One region of the Marinobacter sp. bablab_jr008 genome, then DNA from elsewhere that is predicted to be linked to it. Evidence: predicted binding sites of a transcription regulator. Region 1 holds the regulator's gene; the other holds the start of a gene.

Region 1 (7,081 bases):
AATAACCCGCAAGGGCCTGGGTATGACCACGGTCGTTAATGCCGCCGGCACCCTGACGGGCATCTTCACCGACGGCGACCTGCGCCGGACCCTGGACAAATCCGTGGATGTGCACACTACCCCCATCCAGGACGTGATGACCCGCAACGGCAAAACCATCCGGGCAGACCACCTGGCGGCAGAAGCCTTGAATATCATGGAAGAAATGAAGATCAACGCCTTGCCGGTTACCGACGCAAACGGCACCCTGGTGGGCGCCATTAATATGCACGACCTGCTGCGGGCCGGAGTGATTTGATGACTCAGACAGCGCATCCGTTACAAACCCACTGGGACGCAGCCCTGAAGGCCAAGGCATCGGGCATTCGCCTGATCGCCCTGGATGTGGACGGCATCATGAGCGATGGTCGCCTCTATTTCAGTGCCAGCGGCGACGAACTCAAGGCCTTCAACATTCTTGACGGCCTGGGCCTGAAACAGCTGATGCAGGCAGGCATCACCGTGGCGGTGATTACCGGACGACGTTCTCCCCTCACGGAAAAGCGAATGTCGGATCTGGGCATCCCGCATCTGATGCAGGGTCGCGAAGACAAGAAGGTCGCATTGCTGGAACTGATCCGGGATATGAACCTTGAGCCGGAGCAGATTGCCTACATGGGCGACGACCTGCCCGACCTGCCCGCGCTGCGTTTTGCCGGCCTTGGCATCACGGTACCCAACGGCTACTGGCTGGTTCAGCAACACGCCGACTACTGTACCCGCAGCCACGGTGGACAGGGCGCTGTGCGCGAGGCCTGCGATCTCCTGCTCTGGGCTCAAGGGCACCTGGACACCACTCTTGCTCCCTATCTGGACGAGCCAGCATGATCACCGAGCGGCTTTTCGGCGATCGTGGCAAACGGCGGGTTACAACCCTGGCCCTGGCCGTCACCGTAACAGCAACCGTTTTTTTGCTGTGGCAAAGCGACGAGCCTGTCAGCTCACGGAATGCCGCCAGCGACCTGCGGGGGCCCGCAGAACCCGACGGCTTTGTGGTGGGCGGCCAGTACCGTGCATGGGATGAGCAAGGCAACCTCCAGATTGATCTCACAAGCCCCAGAATTGAACAGTTTGAAGAAACCGGCACGGCTCATCTGGACACGCCGAGAGCCCGGCTTTTCAGTGAGGGCAGCCCCGAACCTTGGCTCATCGAGTCCAATGAAGGTAGCCTTCAGCAGAACAATGAAAAGCTGGAACTTACGGGGAACGTCCGGTTGACCCGACAGTCCGAAGGCCGCGAAGCCGTTCTCGAAACCGAGGCACTGACCCTGGACAACAGCAACGGCACCGTCTACACAGACCATCCGGTGTCCATCACCGAGCCTTTCGGCGTCACCCGCTCCACCGGCATGAAAGCCTGGATCGACGAACGCATTCTCGAACTCAACTCCCGGGTAGAGGGACAATATGAAACCGTCAGGTAAACGATCTTTCTGCCGGCCAGTGATTCTGGCCATGGCATTGCTGGCCGGCCCTGTATCGGCATTCAATCTGGATTCAGACATCCCCATCAAGGTCAGTGCCGATTCTGCCCGCCTGGACGATAGCGCCGGTACGGCCGTTTACACCGGCGCTGTCGAACTGATCCAGGGCGAAACCCGGCTGGAAGCGGATCGGGTGGTACTTTACCGGAACCAACAAGGTGTCAGCCGGATTGAAGCCGCCGGCAACCCCGCCCATTACCGGCAACCTGGCCAGGAAGGCGAAGGCATGACCGATGCCAAGGCCCTGAACATCACCTGGTCTGGCGATGAAAACCTGGTCATTTTTGAAAGACAGGCCGTCATCGAACAGGGTGGCAACGTATTCCGGGGCGATGTCATCCACTACGACACCGTTCGCCGCGTTGTTACTGCGGAAGGCGGCACGCCATCCGACGGCGGCTCCGGCCGGGTGGAAATGGTGATTCAGCCTCGTAATTCAGCTCAATCCAGTGACGGGAAAGGTTCGGATGGCAGTTCTCAGGGCCAGTAATCTGGCAAAAAGCTACAAGCAGAAAAAAGTGGTGCTGGACGTTTCTCTGGAAATTCGCTCCGGCGAGATTGTCGGCCTGCTCGGCCCCAACGGCGCCGGCAAGACCACCTGCTTCTACATGATCGTGGGCCTGGTGCCTGCGGATCACGGCCGGATCACCATCGACACCCAGGACATCACCCCGCTGCCGATGCATGGCCGCGCCCGCAAGGGCATCGGCTACCTGCCCCAGGAAGCCTCCGTGTTCCGCAAACTGACCGTACGGGACAACATCATGGCCATCCTCGAAACCCGCAAAGGCATGAGCCGGGCGGAACGGGACGCCAAGCTGGAAGAGTTGCTGGAAGAGTTCCACATTACTCACATCCGGGACAGCGTGGGTATGGCACTATCCGGCGGCGAACGCCGCAGGGTTGAAATCGCCCGGGCGCTGGCCATGGAGCCTGCCTTTATTCTGCTGGACGAGCCCTTCGCGGGCGTAGACCCCATCTCAGTGAGTGACATCAAGCACATCATCCGGCACCTTCGGGACAAGGGCATCGGGGTCTTGATCACCGACCACAACGTTCGGGAAACCCTCGACATCTGCGAGAATGCCTACATCGTTTCCGGAGGCCACATCATTGCCTCCGGCAATGCCGAAGCCATTCTGGCAAACCAGCAGGTGAAAGAAGTATATCTGGGCGACGAGTTCCGGCTCTGACCTGATAAAACAGGGTTTATCCGAGGCCTGATTGTTTTGATGATCTGTAGCAAGTAAACTCGGCAAAAAACTTGCTTATACTGTCTACAGACAATGGCAAGTAACCAGCGTACAACATTTTTTTCGGCCTGTGCGCCGGCAAAGCAACAACCGGGATGCCCACGAGTTATGGATCTTGAGCCATGGTTATGAAAGCCTCATTACAGCTTAAGCTGGGCCAGAGTCTGACCATGACGCCCCAGCTGCAGCAGGCTATACGCCTGCTGCAGCTTTCTACCCTCGATCTCCAGCAGGAAATCCAGCAGGCGCTGGAATCAAACCCCATGCTGGAAACCTCCGAGGACGATGAGCACGCTGAAGGCGACGAACGCGAAGAGCACGAGCACAGCGAAGCTTCCGGCTCTGAGACCACCCAGGACGACAGCCACCAGGACGCGAGCCCGGACTGGGACGAAACCGAGAACGGCCCAGACTGGTCGTCCGAGAACGATATTCCGGACAACATTCCTGATGATCTGCCGGTTGATACCGCCTGGGATGACATCTACCAGTCTGCCCCGGCTCCGGCCAGCAAGGGCGAAGACGAGCACGAATCGGATTTCGAGACTCGTAATTCGCCCACCGAAACCCTGCAGGATCACCTCGAGTGGCAGCTGAACCTGACGCCCCTGAGCGAGCGGGATCAGGCCATTGCCCACGCGCTGCTGGATGCCGTGGATGAGCGCGGCTACCTGACGTCTGACATCGAGGACATTCACGCAGGGCTGCTGGACGAATCCGAAGAAGATCCGCTGGAACTGGACGAAGTGGAAGCGGTACTCCACCGCCTGCAACACTTCGACCCGCCCGGCGTGTTCGCTCGGGATCTCCAGGAATGCCTGCTGATTCAGCTCAACCAGCTGCCACCGGATACCCCCTGGCTGCGCCAGGCGAGACTGGTGGTTACCCAGTTCCTGCATCTGCTTGGCAACCGGGACTACGCACAGCTGTTGCGCCGCAGCCGGCTCAAGGAAGACCAGCTGAAACAGGTACTGGCCCTGATCACCAGCCTGAACCCTCGCCCTGGCGATGTCGTGGACCGGGCCGAACCGGATTACGTTATCCCGGACGTCATCGTACGCAAACACGAAGGCCGCTGGCGGGTTGAACTCAACCCGGAAATCGCTCCGCGTATCCGGGTGAATGCCAGCTACGCGTCACTGATCCGCCGGGCTGACAGCAGTGCCGATAACACCTACCTGCGCGACCAGCTGCAAGAAGCGAAATGGTTTATCAAGAGCCTGCAAAGCCGGAATGAAACCCTGCTGAAAGTGGCCACCCGCATCGTTGAACACCAGCAAGGGTTCCTCGATCAGGGCGAAGAAGCCATGAAGCCTCTGATCCTGTCTGACATTGCCCAGGCGGTGGAAATGCACGAGTCCACGATTTCCCGGGTTACCACCCAGAAGTACATGCACACGCCCCGCGGTATTTTTGAGCTGAAGTACTTTTTCTCCAGCCACGTCAGCACCGCCGAGGGCGGCGAATGCTCGTCTACAGCCATCCGGGCGATGATCAAGAAGCTGATTGCCGAGGAAACCCCGAAAAAGCCATTGAGCGATAGCAAAATTGCAGCCATGCTAGGGGAACAGGGAATCAACGTGGCGCGGCGTACCGTGGCCAAATACCGGGAGGCCATGCATATTCCTCCCTCGAACGAACGAAAACGCCTGGTTTAAACTTTCGCCGGTGCAAGATGCACTGGCACGCAAGCCGGCAAGCACGCCGGCAGTATGACAACAGGAGACGCCTATGCAACTCAACATTTCAGGCCATCACGTAGAACTGACTCCCGCTCTGAAGGATTACGTCAACACCAAGTTCGAGAAGCTGGAGCGTCACTTCGACCACATCAGTAACTGCCAGGTCACACTGGAGGTCGAGAAGGTGCGCCAGATGGCGGAAGCCACGCTGCACGTGATTGGTGGTGAGATTCACGCAAAGGCAGAAAATGAGGACATGTACGCCGCAATCGACGCTCTGGTCGACAAGCTGGACCGTCAGATCCTCAAGCACAAGGAAAAGAACGTAGACCGGATGCACGGTAACGGCGGTCGCTGAAGCGCGAACCTTACCGGGTGTTTCATGAAACGAGCTGCGGCGGGGCTAACCGGCCGCAGCCTTTTTTTTACGGACATGCAGTCGATCCATGAGCGAGCCATCCCTGACCATCGACAATATTCTTGCCCCTGAACTGACCCTGTGTAAGGTGCCGGCCTCAAGCAAGAAACGTGTGCTGGAGTTCATCGCTGAACGGATTCACTTTCAGGATGAAATCCTCAGCGACACCCAGATCTTCAACAATCTGGTCTCCCGCGAACGGCTGGGTAGCACCGGTATCGGCGAGGGTATTGCCATCCCCCACTGCCGACTGGAAGGCCTGGACCGGGTCATCGGCGTGCTGATGACTCTGGAGGAGCCGGTAGACTTTGATGCTATCGATAACCAGCCGGTAGATCTGGTGTTTGCACTGATCGTCCCCAAAGAAGCCACCAGTGAACACCTGGAGTTACTGAGCCAGCTGGCGGAGCGCTTCAATGACAGCACCTTCTGCGCCCGGCTGCGCCAGTGTGAAGATGCCGCGAGCCTTTACCAGCGTATGGCGGAGAGTAATCACTGAGATCAGCCTGATATCTGGACAGGCTGCCAGGCAGATTGAAGGAGAAACAGTCCCATGAAGCTGATTATCGTCAGTGGCCGATCCGGTTCCGGCAAGAGTACGGCTCTGCATGTGCTGGAAGACCTGGGATTCTACTGCATCGACAACCTGCCCATTGGTTTGCTGTTCCCGCTGACCCGGGAGGCGGCCACCCAGGAAGCACCGGGCCGGCTGAAGAAAATGGCCGTCAGTATTGATGCCCGTAATCTTTCTGCCGAGCTGGCCAATTTTGAAACCATCTACCAGCAACTGAAGCAGACCGGTGTCGAGCTTGAAATCATTTTCCTGGATGCCGACGAGCAGTCACTGCTGCAGCGCTTTCACGCAACCCGCCGCAAGCATCCGCTGAGCGATGACAAGACGTCTCTGCGGGAGGCAATCACCAACGAAAAGCAATTACTGGAACCCCTGTCAAAGCTGGCCGATCTTTACGTCAACACGACCGGGCTCTCCATGTATGAGCTACGCGACATGATCAAGCAGCGCGTGGCCGGCCGCAAGGATCAGGAACTGGCACTGCTGTTCCAGTCCTTTGGCTTCAAACATGGCGTGCCGGTGGATTCAGACTACGTCTTCGACGTCCGCTGCCTGCCCAATCCATACTGGGACACCAGCCTGCGCAAGCACACCGGCGTTGATCAGCCGGTCATCGAATTTCTTGAACGGGAACCGCTGACACGTCAGATGGTGGATGACGTCACGGGCTTCCTGAATACCTGGCTGCCCTCGTTTGCCGACAGCAATCGTAGCTACATGACCATTTCCATCGGTTGCACCGGTGGCCAGCACCGCTCCGTTTATGTGTGTGAGCAGCTCGGACGCTATTTCCGCGACAATTACCGCAATGTGCAGGTGCGCCACACCGAACTGCCACACCTTCAAGCCCGGGGAGAAATCTGAGCGCCTATGATTTGCCGCCCCATCACCATCATCAACAAACTCGGCCTGCATGCGCGGGCCACGGCGAAGCTTGTGGCCACCGCATCAGACTTTGACAGCAAGGTGCGAATCCGCGGCAAAGGCCGGGACGTAGACGCCAAGAACATCATGCAGGTGATGATGCTGGCCGCCAGCCAGGGCACCGAAGTGGAACTGGTTGCCGATGGCCCGGACGAACAGGATGCCATCGACGCGCTGGCTGCCCTGATCAACGATTATTTTGGTGAAGGGGAATAACCTCCGGTTTCGTCATTCACCTACAATCCTTTCTCACGTGTGCCACCTAACTCCGCTATAATGCAAAGGTTTTCTGATCGCAGGTGGTTCAATGACCGACATTCTGGAAAAAAGCCAGGCCCGCCAACGCCTTCGCTCACTCAGTGAAGCGCTGGACAGTGGTGCCCTCAAGCAGGTGGCCCGCATTCTGAATGGCGGTCTGAGCCCCAGCGATATTGCTCACCTTCTGGAATCCTCGCCACCACGCCAACGGGCCCTGCTCTGGAACCTGGTCGACAAGCAGCTGGAAGGGGAAGTCCTCCAGTACCTTGGCGACGATATTCGTAGCTACTTCCTGAGCCAGCTGAACGCGCAGGAGCTGGCGGACATTCTGGAAGATTTCGAGTCGGATGACCTGGCCGACTTGCTTCAGCAATTGCCGGACACGGTGATCCAGGAAGTCCTGGACACCATGGACGAGCAAGACCGTCAGCGGGTCGAGGAAGTCCTCG
Region 2 (7,081 bases), on a different contig from region 1:
TAGGTATAGCCCTCAAGCCCGGAGGACAGCTCGGCCAGCAGCGTTTGCTGCAGCTCTGCAGCCAGGCCGCTGTGCCGGAACTTCTGCCGGTAGGCCTCAAGCAGGTTGGCGGGTTCGAAATTCACATAACGCAGTACTTTCGCCACGGTGTCCCCGGTAATGGCTTTCCCCACCTGATATTGCCCCTGTTGGTCCAGTTTCACGTCCACCGAGTGGGTATCGCCAAACAGGTTGTGCATATCGCCAAGAATTTCCTGATAGGCGCCGGTCATGAAGAAACCCATCAGCAAAGGAGACTCCGGGTCGTGTTCAGGTAGTGGCAAGGTGGTTTCGATGCCCTGGCCGTCCACGTACTGATCAATCCGGCCGTCCGAGTCACAGGTGATATCCTGGATCACGGCCCGCCGGTTCAGTGACCGGTTAAGCCCGTTGATCGGCATCACCGGAAAGATCTGATCGATGCCCCAGACATCGGGCAGGGACTGGAACAGGGAAAAGTTCACGAACAGTTTCTCAGCAAGCTTCTCGTTCAGCTCGTCGATGATTTCCCGGTGCGCCCGGTTGGCGCTGTCCAGCTCGGCCCGGAGCATCCGGCAGCAGCGCACGTACAGGGTTTCGGCCTGGGCCCGCTCCTGCAGGGACAGCAAACCGTGGGCAAACTGGGCGTGGACATCGGCCATGGCGTGCAGGATGTCGTGATAGATTTCCGCCAGTGAGCGGGGCGAGTCCTCATCCTGAAGACTTTCCAGGTCTCGCCAGAGATCCTGCAGCGGCGCGGGGGCCTCAGCAGCGGGTTCCGTAGGCTCGCGGTTGTCCGGGTATTCGCGGTCAATCACATTGGTGACCAGTACCGAGTGATGCGCGGTGAGCGCCCGGCCGGATTCACTGATCAGGTCCGGGTGCGGGATACCCTGGCGGTCACACTCGGACTGCAGCACGTGCACCACGTTGTAGGCGTATTCGAATACGCTGTAGTTCATGGAGCAGCTACTGCGGGAACGGGTTCCTTCGTAGTCGACACCCAGGCCGCCGCCGATATCGACGGTACCGATGGGGGCGCCCATAGCGTGCAGTTCCGTGTAGAAGCGAGCGCACTCACGCAAGCCGGTCTGGATGTCCCGGATATTCGCAATCTGTGAGCCCAGATGGAAATGCAGCAGTTGCAGGGTGCCCAGGGCTCCGGCCTGTTTCAGGGTATCCACCACATCCAGTACCTGGCTGGCAGACAGACCGAACTTGGATTTCTCGCCCCCGGTATTCTGCCAGTTGCCCTTGCCAATAGTCGCCAGACGGGCTCGCACGCCAATCAGCGGGGAAATGCCCAGCTTCTTTGCTTCTTCCAGAATCAGTGGCAGTTCCGACTGCTTTTCCACCACGATAAACACCCGGTGACCCAGTTTCTGGCCGATCAGTGCCAGGCGGATGTACTCCCGGTCCTTGTAGCCGTTGCAGACAATCACCGAACCGGCCTGCTTTGCCAGCGCCAGTACGGCCATCAACTCCGGTTTGCTGCCGGCTTCAAGGCCCACCTGGTTGGCTGAGGCGGCCGGTTCGGCTGACAGCAGTTCTTCCACCACCCGGCGCTGCTGGTTTACCTTGATGGGGTAAACCGCGGTATAGCGGCCCCGGTAGCCCTGCTCCTGAGTGACTTTGTTGAAGGCATTGCAGAGCTTGTTGACCCGATCGTGCAGGATATCGGTAAAGCGAATCAGAACCGGCAGGGGCACACCGGCTTCGGCCAGCGAGCGAGTCAGCGCCGGCAGGTTGATGCGGGCGTCGCTTCTGCCCCGGTCCGGGCAGATTTCAACCTCGCCCTGACCGTTGACTGAAATGTATCCGTCACTCCAGTGAGCGATGTTGTAGACCTTGTGGGCTGGTGATGCAGCGGTTTCAGCCATTGTTGCTATCCTGTCAGGGAACCCGGGGCGGCCGGCGGGCCGGTAACAGGCTGCATTGTAGGAGCTGACCACTGCACCTACAATACGCCCCTTTCAGATGCCCCGGCACATTGCAGCGGCACACAGTGGGAGACAGACATGACCGCATTGAACGAAGGCTGGTTCACCGAGGTATTTCAGGACCAGGGCACCGCTTTTTCCCTTCAGGTAAAGCGCAAGCTCCATGAAGAGCAGACGCCATTTCAGAAACTCGAAATCTATGAAACCGAAACCTTCGGCAACCTGATGGTTCTGGACGGCTGTGTGATGCTGACCACCAGGGACAATTTCCTGTACCACGAAATGATGACCCATCCTGCGCTGTTCACCCACAAGGACCCGAAAAAAGTGGTCATCGTCGGTGGTGGCGACTGCGGCACCCTGAAAGAAGTGCTGAAACACCCAGGAGTGCAGGAAGCCTGGCAGGTGGAGATCGATGAGCGGGTAACCCGCATGTCTGAGAAGTATTTTCCAGAACTGTGCGAAGCTAATGGCGACCCCCGTGCCAACTTCTTTTTCGGTGATGGCATCCAGTGGATGCGTGATATCGAGCCGAACAGCATTGATGTGCTGATTATCGACAGTACCGACCCGGTGGGTCCTGCGGAAGGCCTGTTCGCGCTGGATTTCTATCGCGATGCCATGTTGGCCCTGAGGGAGGGCGGTATCATCGTTCAGCAGAGCGAATCCCCCCTGCTGCACACCAATACCATCATCAAGGACATTCACGATGATATGCACAAAGCCGGTTTTGGCCATGTGCAGACATTGCCATTCCCCCAGCCGGTATACCCCACGGGCTGGTGGAGCTGCACCATGGGCAGTAAGGAAAACCCGCTGAAGTATTTCCGCGAGGAAGATGCCAACAACCGCCCCTTTGTCACCCGTTACTACAATGCCGGGGTGCACCACGGTGCCTTGGCCATGCCGCAGTTTATGGTGGATGCGCTGGAAGATGAGGTTCGCCCGGAAGAGGGTTGAACCAGAGCTTAAAGAAAAAGGGCGCCACAAGGGCGCCCTTTTTCGTTCCGATAGGTAGCGGTGTTACTGCTTGCCGCTGACAAACTCCGGATAGGCTTCCATACCGCATTCGGAGAGGTCGACACCTTCGTACTCTTCCTCTTCGGTCACACGGATGCCCATGACAGCCTTCAGGATACCCCAGACGACCAGACTGGCTACGAATACCCAGATGAAGATGGTCAGGGCGCCGATGATTTGGCCGCTGAAGCTGACATCGCCGTTGGTAACCGGTACCAGCAGCAGGCCCAGCAGACCACAGACACCGTGGGCAGAGATGGCGCCGACCGGATCGTCGATGCGCAGCTTGTCCAGAGTGACGATGCTCAGTACCACCAGGATGCCGCCCAGGGCGCCCCAGATAGTGGCTGTCAGCGCGCTCGGGGTGGATGGCTCGGCGGTGATTACTACCAGACCGGCGATCGCACCGTTCAGCAGCATGGTCAGATCAGCCTTGCCAAACATCAGGCGAGCGGTGATCAGGGCGGCAATAGCGCCACCGGCAGCGGCTGCGTTGGTGTTCAGGAACACCATGGCCACGGAGTTGGCACTGGCGACGTCGCCGAGTTTCAGTACAGAACCACCGTTGAAACCGAACCAGCCCATCCACAGGATGAAGGTACCCAGAGCGGCCAGCGGCATGTTGGCGCCCGGGAAGGCACGGATTTCACCGTTGGGGCCGTATTTGCCTTTACGCGGGCCAAGCAGCAATACACCAGCCAGGGCCGCAGCGGCACCTGCCATGTGTACGATGCCGGAGCCGGCGAAGTCACTGAAGCCAAGATCACCGAGGTTGTACATACCGAACACATCGGCGCCACCCCAGGTCCACGCGCCTTCCAGCGGGTAGATAAAGCCAGTCATGAAGACCGCGAATACCAGGAACGCCCACAGCTTCATGCGCTCGGCAACCGCGCCGGACACGATGGACATGGCGGTGGCCACGAACACGACCTGGAAGAAGAAGTCAGAGGCCGCTGAGTAGATGGAGCCGCCGGTGAAGCCGTCTTCACGGGTGGCGAAGTCACCCAGTACGCCGTCCACGTCCACATCGGCGATGCCGGAGAGGAAGACGTTACCGCCGTACATGATGGCGTAACCGCACACCAGGTACATGGTGCAGGCCACGGCAAAGAGCGCGACGTTCTTGGTCAGGATTTCGGTGGTGTTTTTAGCACGCACCAGGCCGGACTCGAGCATGGCAAAGCCTGCGGCCATCCACATGACTAATGCGCCACACACGAGAAAATAAAAGGTATCTATTGCATACTGCAGGTGAAAGAGATTGCTTTCCATAGGAAGCCCTCCGCACAAGGCTCTTCAGGTTATAAGTTTTTTGCGTTGGCTGGGTGTCAGTTCTGGATCAGACCGCTTCTTCGCCGGTTTCGCCTGTCCGGATCCGGATAGCCTGTTCCAGTTCAGTCACGAATATTTTGCCGTCGCCGATCTTGCCGGTATTGGCTGCCTTGGTGATGGCTTCGATGACCTGGTCCAGCAGGTTGTCGCCAATGGCGATCTCCACTTTGACCTTGGGCAGGAAATCCACCACGTATTCCGCGCCACGATAGAGCTCTGTGTGGCCTTTCTGCCGACCGAAGCCTTTGACTTCAGTGACGGTTACGCCTTGTACGCCAATCTCGGATAGTGCCTCACGGACATCATCCAATTTGAAAGGCTTGATGATCGCTGTCACAAGTTTCATTGCTTTCTCCTTGGTAAAGCCGTCCCAACAGTGAGGGCCCGTCGGCCGGTTGTTGAGTTCGGGATGCTGCCACCTCGCACATCAATTGTGCGGATTGCGTACGAGGGCTTTAGCATCGGGTATGCCAACGCAAAAAATAGCTTTTAAAACAAACTCTTAATTATTGTCTGTGCCGAAATGGCGCAGCTTGATGCACTGTTGTGGTGCATTGTGCCTGCGATTGTCTCAAAACAGCGCAGTCGGGCCATCGGCCGCGGCCATTATAATGCCGACCGGGTACAGTATGGCAGGGGGTAGGGTGTGATACACTCCCGCAAACACCCCGGCGACACGGAAAATAGTCTGATATCGCCGAAAAACCGATACGAGAGGTGATTGATGAAAGGGCCCCAGGAAATTTTTTCTCAGTTGCAGGGTCAGTTTGGCCAGTTTGTTCCCGATATGGCTCGGGCAGCCCGGGAAGATTTTGAAACCCAGGCCCGGGCCACGGTGATGTCGGTTCTGTCCCGGCTGGAGCTGGTGACCCGGGAAGAATTTGATGCCCAGCAGGCGGTCCTGATGAAAACCCGTGAAAAGGTTGAGGCCCTGGAAAAACGTGTTGCCGAACTGGAGCAACGCCAGAGTTCCTGATGGTTTGCCCGGGCGGCAGGGTCGCTGCCCGCAACGACTGATTGTTCTGTGCCATGGAAGGTTGTCATGCTCGCTATTGTCCATTCGCGCGCCAGCATTGGCGTCTCTGCTCCCCCAGTTACCGTTGAGGTGCACCTGTCTGGTGGCCTGCCGGCATTATCCATCGTCGGGTTGCCGGAAACCGGAGTGAGGGAAAGCAAGGATCGGGTTCGCAGTGCACTGCTGAATGCCGGTTTCGAATTCCCCGCCCGTAGAATCACCATCAATCTCGCGCCTGCTGACCTGCCCAAAGAAGGTGGCCGTTTTGATTTGCCCATTGCCCTGGGCATCCTGGCAGCCTCCGGCCAGATTCCCCCCGAAAGCCTCGAAAGCCACGAGTTTCTCGGAGAGCTGTCCCTGGATGGTGCGCTTCGGCCCCTCAAGGGGATATTGCCCGCGGTACTGGCGGCTCGCGAAGCAGGCCGTTCGCTGTTGCTACCTCAGGACAACGCCGAGGAAGCTGCCCTTGCCAGCCGTGATGATGTGCTTGCCGCCAGCCATCTGCTGTCAGTATGTGAGCATCTGGCGGGCCGTGCCAGACTGGTTCCTGTTCCTCGATCTGAAACGCCGGGAGACGGTGCCGCAGCGGTGTCTGTGGCCGATCTCTCAGAGGTGCGAGGCCAGCAAGTGCCCCGTCGGGCGCTGGAGGTGGCCGCAGCTGGCGGTCACAATCTGCTGTTTTTCGGCCCTCCCGGAACCGGTAAAAGTATGCTGGCGAGCCGGTTACCGGGCATTCTGCCAGGTTTGCCAGATGAGGCGGCCATGGAGGTGGCCAGCGTGCATTCCGTTGCGGGCCAGCCGCTAAAGCCAGGTGGCTGGCGTCAGCCACCATTCAGGGCGCCTCATCACACGGCGTCTGCGGTGGCGCTGGTGGGCGGTGGCAGCAGTCCTCGCCCGGGCGAGATCTCTCTGGCGCACCGGGGGGTGTTGTTTCTCGATGAACTGCCGGAGTTTGAACGGCGGGTCCTGGAAGTGCTGCGGGAGCCTATGGAAACAGGCGAAATCTCCATCAGCCGGGCGGCGCGGCAGGTCACTTTCCCAGCGCGATTTCAGGTTGTGGCCGCCATGAACCCATGCCCGTGTGGTTACAGTGGTCACCCCAATATCGAGTGCCAGTGCACGCCGGCACAGGTGATGCGTTATCGGGCAAAGATCTCGGGGCCGTTACTGGATCGGTTCGATCTGCATGTGGAAGTTCCGGTGCAGTCCGGAGAGGTCTTGCTCGGTTCCGGGGTGTCCGGTGAGAGTAGCGCCAGTGTCAGGGCCAGGGTTCTGGCTGCCAGGGCCCGGCAGGAGGCTCGTGGGATGCTCAACTCGGCCCTCTCGGGAGCGTTGCTGGATCAGGCTTGCCGGCTGGATGCCGCCAGTGAGCGGTTGTTGACCCGGGCCATGGAGCGACTGGGGTTGTCGGCCCGGGCGCTCCATCGAATATTACGACTGGCCCGCACCCTGGCGGATCTGGAGGGTGCTGAACACCTGAGCCAGTCGCACCTGATGGAGGCGCTGGGTTACCGTCAACTCGACCGTCAGGCTGGCCAGGGGTCGGTTGTCTCCGCCTGAAGCTGCTGACTCTGGTAAACTGTGTGCCAGGTTTATTCCATGAGATCCGCTTTGAAGCTTGAGGACACAGAATGACTGACCAGAACGAGACTCAGGATACGAATCCGGTCACCACACGCCGCGGTGTTCGCAGCTTTGTACTGCGCCAGGGGCGGATGACCGAAGGTCAGAAGAAGGCCTTCGATCGCAACTG

Evidence for each region. The regulator sigma-54, encoded in region 1, starts transcription at its own class of promoters, with help from an activator protein. The targets are predictions, from matches to a motif close to ANTGGCATNNANNTTGCTNT.
Region 2: a site for sigma-54 is predicted at 4,769-4,788, ahead of glnK (P-II family nitrogen regulator). Genes of this name have one in related genera too.

The regions. Positions count from the first base shown of each region.
Region 1 covers NZ_JACDWW010000059.1:106,827-113,907, forward strand. The annotation lists gene JIF53_RS09090 (KpsF/GutQ family sugar-phosphate isomerase) at 1-298, shown strand, start outside; gene JIF53_RS09095 (KdsC family phosphatase) at 298-867, shown strand; gene lptC (LPS export ABC transporter periplasmic protein LptC) at 864-1,463, shown strand; gene lptA (lipopolysaccharide transport periplasmic protein LptA) at 1,447-2,013, shown strand; gene lptB (LPS export ABC transporter ATP-binding protein) at 1,991-2,716, shown strand; gene JIF53_RS09115 (RNA polymerase factor sigma-54) at 2,905-4,434, shown strand; gene hpf (ribosome hibernation promoting factor) at 4,508-4,816, shown strand; gene ptsN (PTS IIA-like nitrogen regulatory protein PtsN) at 4,905-5,375, shown strand; gene rapZ (RNase adapter RapZ) at 5,430-6,314, shown strand; gene JIF53_RS09135 (HPr family phosphocarrier protein) at 6,321-6,590, shown strand; gene mgtE (magnesium transporter) at 6,682-7,081, shown strand, end outside.
Region 2 covers NZ_JACDWW010000073.1:114,566-121,646, forward strand. The annotation lists gene speA (biosynthetic arginine decarboxylase) at 1-1,898, opposite strand, end outside; gene speE (polyamine aminopropyltransferase) at 2,037-2,918, shown strand; gene JIF53_RS14700 (ammonium transporter) at 2,982-4,253, opposite strand; gene glnK (P-II family nitrogen regulator) at 4,321-4,659, opposite strand; gene JIF53_RS14710 (accessory factor UbiK family protein) at 5,038-5,289, shown strand; gene JIF53_RS14715 (YifB family Mg chelatase-like AAA ATPase) at 5,356-6,888, shown strand; gene trmB (tRNA (guanosine(46)-N7)-methyltransferase TrmB) at 6,960-7,081, shown strand, end outside.